2 regions of the Sporosarcina saromensis genome follow, and region 2 is predicted to be linked to the other one. Evidence: riboswitches for the same ligand, from Rfam matches in the RefSeq annotation. Region 2 holds a riboswitch; the other holds the start of a gene.
The links. A riboswitch is a leader RNA that binds a small molecule or an ion and turns the genes downstream of it on or off. The one in region 2 is predicted to bind thiamine pyrophosphate.

Region 1 (3,144 bases), 540 kb from region 2:
CTGCAAGAAACGTTGTATAACGTAATTTCCATCGATCTATAGGATGCAACGTCTTTTCCCTTTCATTCACTGGCTGTAAAAGCTCTCGCGGCTTGCCGATCCACTTGACGGTCGAAAATGTTTCAATAGCAGCTTCCTTACGTGATGAATTGGGATGCAGCGAACCAAACACATTAGACAAAACCGATTTAACGGATGTCAAACGCTCCTCTGATTTTTCAAGCGGACGTCTTGCTCGAATCATATAGTCGTATGATTCGTCCATGTCAATATCCCGGTCGATGTACCAATTTGTGTTGACCATCTTTACAAATTTTCCATTCCGATAAATGCCGTATTCTTCTATGTCCTTCATACCTTCCCATGACAAGGCGATTTGCGTTTTCGCTACGATTGTCGTCATGACAAGAGATTGCAAGGGATTCTCGACGTTCTTTTCTTCAGCAAAAGCAGACGTTTGCAATGCAATGACATCGACGACTTGATTATCCTCAACACGTTCTACCATGTAATGATAGAATTTACCATGTTTGAAATCCCCGTCTTGAAATTCCGGCACGGTTCCTTCATAGACATGTTCACCATCTTTATACACGTTGTAAAAACCTCCGACATCATTCCATGTGAATGAAATCAAATCATGTTCATGCTTTACAGACTGTATTTCAAATAACATGTTTGCGCCTCCCTTTACCTCTATTTTGGGGAACTTTCAACATCGCTAAACATAACGTACCAATCAATTGAACAGCTTATGCGAAAGTGAACGATCTATCCATTAACGATTGTGCGTCCCAGTCACTATCCGCGTACATGGCGTATGCTTATATGCATCAACATGCTTGAATGTACCCATTACTATTTCCTTGCCCTTCTTGCGAATCTGCGAAACTATGTTATAGTAATTTTGAAAACAAATCGTAAAATTGCCACTAGGGGTGCCTTATGCACGTGTGTAAATTTGCAAAACACTCGTACCGATTTCATGTTCACTATGCGTATATCATGGTGAAACATTAAAAATCGGACAGAGCTGATAGCAAATGAAACATGCAATGCGCTAGGCTGAGACGTGTATGAATACGCGGACCCTTTGAACCTGATCTGGTTGATACCAGCGGAGGGAAGTGGGTGCGCAACTTCTATCCATTGAATTTGCAAGCCGCTTCTTGACGCCCTGTCAGGAGCGGCTTTTTTGCATATATGGAGGCATGTTGACGATGTATTTACAAAAACTACGAGATGAAAAACCGTTGATTCATTGCATTACGAATATTGTTGTTGCGAATTTCCAAGCGAATGGCTTGCTTGCACTAGGAGCTTCCCCTGTCATGGCGGATGCGGTTGAAGAAGCAGCGGATATGGCGGCTGTTTCATCAGCTGTCGTATTGAATATCGGTACGCTTAAAGCGGTCAGTGTCGAGGCGATGTGCCTTGCTGGGGAGCGTGCGGCGGCTAATGGCATTCCGGTCATCCTCGATCCAGTCGGTGCTGGAGCGACCTCATTCCGAAAAGCCGCTGTCCTATCGATTTTAGAGAAAGTTCCTGTGTCCCTTATTCGTTGCAACGCTGGGGAACTTGCAGCAATTGCAGGAATTGATTGGCAAGCAAAAGGGGTTGATGCAGGAGATGGAGAGGCAGATTTGGAACAGCTCGCGCTTGAAGTGGCGACGCGATACAGCTGTCTTGTTGCAGTGACCGGTGTTGAGGATCTTGTTACAGACGGCAAAAGGGTCGTGCGAATTGCTGGGGGCCATTCACTTATGACACGTGTCACAGGCGTAGGTTGCCTGTTAAGTGCGGTCGTTGCTGCATTTGTTGCAGTGGCAGACGATCACAAGTTGGAAGCAGCGGAAAACGCTTTGGCTATTTATAAAAGAGCAGGTGAACAGGCAGCGGCACTATCTACTGGACCAGGAGACTTTGCTGTGAATTTATTGAACGCACTTTATGCAATAACAGAGGAGGATTTGAGATGACTTCAGTAGCTTTGACAATTGCAGGTTCAGATAGTGGCGGGGGGGCTGGTATACAGGCAGATTTGAAGACGTTCCAAGAGCTTGGTGTATTCGGGACGTCCGCGTTAACGGCTGTTACTGCACAAAATACGTTAGGCGTACACGGTGTCTACCCGATTGAGGCGGCAGGTGTAACTGCTCAAATACAAGCTGTGTTGGACGATTTTTCAGTAGGAGCCGTGAAGACAGGGATGCTATTTTCAGCAGACATTATTGAGGCGGTAGCAGTTTCATTAAGGCACAATGGCTGCCCACCCCTCGTGATTGATCCAGTGATGATCGCAAAAGGTGGCGCATCTTTACTTAAAGATGAAGCCGTTACTGCTTTGAAAGCACATTTACTTCCTCTTGCTACTCTCGTCACGCCGAATATTCCGGAAGCGGAAGTGCTTGCGGATATGACGATTCAGTCGACAGCTGATTACGAAGAAGCAGCGAACCGGATTCTTAGTTCAGGGGCAAAAGCGGTCATTTTAAAAGGCGGACATAGCAATGATGCGCAGTTTGCGGAAGACTTTTTCTTCGGGGCAGACGGCTATTCATTCACGTTAAAATCAGAACGGATTGCTACAAAAGATACGCATGGTACGGGTTGCACGTTTTCTGCCGCAATTACTGCATTCATTGCGCAAGGAAAAAGTTTGCAGGAAGCAGTGCGTGAAGCGAAGGTATTTATTCAAGCGGCCATATCGGATGGCTTACAATTAGGCGGAGGTCACGGGCCAACGAATCACTGGGCATATAATCGATTGAAGCAGGATGCAAAGGAGGTTGTCATAATTGAATAAAGAGCAACTGGCACTTTATTTCATAATGGGTTCGACGAATACAGGAACGCAGGACCCTCTACATGTGCTCGAGTGCGCTTTGCGTGGCGGCATTACTTGCTTTCAGTTACGAGAAAAAGGGCCGGGTGCGAAAAGAGGCGAAGCATTGCTGGAATTTGCTCGACAATGCCAAGAGTTGTGCAAGGAATATAGTGTTCCGTTCATCGTGAACGATGATGTGGACCTTGCTTTAGCACTTGATGCAGACGGGGTACATGTTGGGCAAGAAGATGAACAGGCAGCGATTGTTCGCAAACGGCTTGGCATTGGGAAAATACTTGGCGTGTCTGCACATACGT
Region 2 (3,144 bases):
AAGAAACTTATTCGCCCAGCCGTCTTAAAGGTTATCGACCAATGGACAAGTCCACAAGCTATTATTGGTGAGGTATTGGGAGTTGACGAAGAGTACTTGACGGTAAAAATAACTTTAACAGATGAAGTGATTCAATTGAGAAGAGAGGTTGACAAACCGGTACCTGTCGGTGTGCATTTGTATTGCTTTATTTTACCGGACGGTACAGAGAATGAAAATCATTTCTTAGCGGTATCGAGCCTCATCTTCTTCCCGACAGATCACCAACAAGTGTTTACGGAATTCATCAAGCTATTTGAAAAGACAGATGGCCAAACGACTGAGCAATTTATGAAAGAACAAGGGATGTCGTTTTGGAAGATGCTTGCAAATGATAACTACGATGGCAGTGAATTCACCAACTTCGAAGCAGGTGTTTTACAGTCCATCATGGCATTTTTGGATAAGCATGAACAGGAATCAGACAAGCTGTTAGAGATTGTTGAAGACTTCCTCGTGGAACAACAACCGAATGCACGGAAAGAAGTTGCCATTGCTGCTGGTGCGATTCGTTTCGGACAAGAAAAAGGTCTTTTTGATTCGATTCAGATGACCGTAAAAGAGATCGCTGAATCGTTTGAAGTATCCCCTTCATCCATGAATAAGTATTATAAAGATCTGCTTGCGTATGAGGAACAGAAAGTCTGAGTTGAATAACGAGGGGAAGTGAAGTGAATCTAGCAAGCAAAGGGGTTTTGATTGGTGAGTAAGAATAACAAAAAGAAGTATTCGGATGACCAGTTGTTTGGGCAAGACGAGTATTTCTATTTTATCGCAGGCTACACAGAGTCCGGTTTTGCATATGGAAGAGGCAATTGCAGATGGTCGCGTAGATGAAAATAGAAAACCGAAAAAAAAGAAATTGTTGTGGATGAATTGTATCCATTTTGAATGAGAAATGTATATCTAGCTATGACAACGGTAAGGAAACTGTTTTATCAATATTTTATCTCCCACCAAAGTACGAGTTTGCAAGAATACATTTACAAATTCGCAAACTTCCACTATACTGGGCTCAACATAAAAAAGTGATGAATGACAATCCATTCCATCTAACTACATACCGTTTTCTACACTAGGGGTGCCCACTATGGCTGTGATGCGAGCAACTGCTCCGATTCCTTATTACCCGATCAAGATAATACTTGCGTGGGGAAGTGTAGTGACTTTCCGCGTTTTTTTACGATTGGACAAGTGGCTACATCTTCCGGGATGTAGTTTTTTTATGTAAAAAAATCGAGGAGGTTTTACAAATGAAGTGTGGCGTCAGTCCAATTATCGGATTCCGTTTCTCGTTGTATCCGATGGCGGCGAATTTTGTGGAAGTTATTAAGGGAGCACTTGAACAGACAGATACTTCAAACGTTTGGATGCATACCGATGATGTATCGACAGTGATCAGAGGGAAGCAGGTTCATGTATTCAATGTTGCGAAAGCGATTTGTTTACATGCAGCGAAAACGGGTGAACATGTTGCCATGTCAGGTACTTTTTCCGCTGGGTGTCCAGGAGATACAGCAGGCGACGCCTATTTGGATAAAGGGGATGAGGTGGCAAACACCGATGCTACGAAACAATACGTGTCATCCCAATTCGCGCTGTATCCGATGAATAACCCGGATTACATGGATGTCATTTATCGAGAGGTGGATCGTGCGAAGGAGCGTGGTGTGTTCAATGAATCCATGCACTATGCAAGCGGAATCCACGGAGATATTCATGATGTGTTTGCTTTTTATGAGGAATCCTTTACGCATGCGCGTTCTGAACAGCATAAGCATTTAGTGATGACGGTGTCGATGAGTATAAATAGCCCTTCACATGGAGGTCGATGAATATGTTGAAATCTTGGAAGTTAAAAGAAGTCGTTCTCATGTCTCTATTTTCTGTTGTGTTTGGCATTGTCTATTTACTGTTTTTACATGTCGGAAATATATGGGCTGGTTTTATTGGCCCAATTGCATATGAGTGGATTTTTGGTATTTGGTTCATTGTATCGATTATTTGTATGTACATTATTCGAAAACCCGGGGCTGCGGTCGTGTCAGAAACAATTGCTGCTGCGATAGAAGTATTGCTAGGGAATGCGGTTGGACCGAGATTGATTTTGGCAGGTTTGATTCAAGGATTAGGAGCAGAAGCGGCATTTGCAGCAACAGGTTATAAGCGATTTAACGTGTGGGTGCTCATGCTGGCAGGAATTGGCGCAGCTGTTTTCAGTTTTGTCTATGGGTATTTACTCGGAGGATTTGCTGTTTTCAGTACGGGCTATGTTGTGTTGATGTTGGCTATCCGGATTGTGAGTGGTGCAATGATTGCAGGTGTTGGCGGTAAAATGGTCGTTGATGGTTTATTGGCAACAGGATCCCTTAGAGGATATGCGATAACGAGATCCGTTAAAGGTGATGCCCGTGCCTGAAGTGATCGAGTTTGAAGATGTCTGTTTTCGTTATCCTGATGAAGAGAAATGGATCTTAGATAAGGTTTCATTATCTATAAAGCTTGGTGAAAAGGTAGTCATCACTGGACCGAGTGGAAGTGGGAAGACGACATTACTGTACGTATGCAATCGGTTGTATCCTGATAACTGTGATGGCATTATGACGGGTTCGGTGAAGTTGTTTGGTAGGGAAAGTAGTTCATATGCCCAAGGAGAAGTGAATCATCGTGTAGCAACTGTTTTTCAAGATCCAGATGCACAGTTTTGTATGTTGACGGTAGAGGAAGAGCTTGCCTTCACATTGGAGAATCTCGATGTTGACCTTAGTGTAATGGCTGAGAAGATAGATGCTGTGTTAACGATGACAGGATTAATTGAGTTTCGGCATGCTGTCATTCAGCAATTGTCTGGGGGAGAAAAGCAGCGGATTGCTACAGCTTGCGCATTGATTATGGAGCCGGATGTATTATTACTGGACGAGCCGATTTCCCATTTGGATCCGTATACGGCTAGAAAGTTTATTGCTTGGTTGGATGAATTGCAAAACCAAAAAGGATTTACAGTTGTGGCAATTGAGCACCGGCTGGATCTATGGGGGACGTTTTTTGATCGCGCGATTGAATTGCAAAGCATGGATCAAGTACCTCGACTGGAAAAGCGAAAAA

Region 1: linked by a shared signal. The riboswitch ahead of thiM (hydroxyethylthiazole kinase) and the one ahead of ACVHUV_RS07290 (YkoF family thiamine/hydroxymethylpyrimidine-binding protein) in region 2 are both predicted to bind thiamine pyrophosphate.

What each region holds. Positions count from the first base shown of each region.
Region 1 is NZ_CM142738.1:936,959-940,102, reverse strand. It holds gene ACVHUV_RS04570 (DUF3238 domain-containing protein) at 1-676, opposite strand, end outside; TPP riboswitch at 925-1,143, shown strand; gene thiM (hydroxyethylthiazole kinase) at 1,221-1,979, shown strand; gene thiD (bifunctional hydroxymethylpyrimidine kinase/phosphomethylpyrimidine kinase) at 1,976-2,806, shown strand; gene thiE (thiamine phosphate synthase) at 2,832-3,144, shown strand, end outside.
Region 2 is NZ_CM142738.1:1,481,873-1,485,016, forward strand. It holds gene ACVHUV_RS07280 (YecA family protein) at 1-687, shown strand, start outside; gene ACVHUV_RS07285 (hypothetical protein) at 742-876, shown strand; TPP riboswitch at 1,107-1,212, shown strand; gene ACVHUV_RS07290 (YkoF family thiamine/hydroxymethylpyrimidine-binding protein) at 1,293-1,874, shown strand; gene ACVHUV_RS07295 (ECF transporter S component) at 1,877-2,458, shown strand; gene ACVHUV_RS07300 (ABC transporter ATP-binding protein) at 2,445-3,144, shown strand, end outside.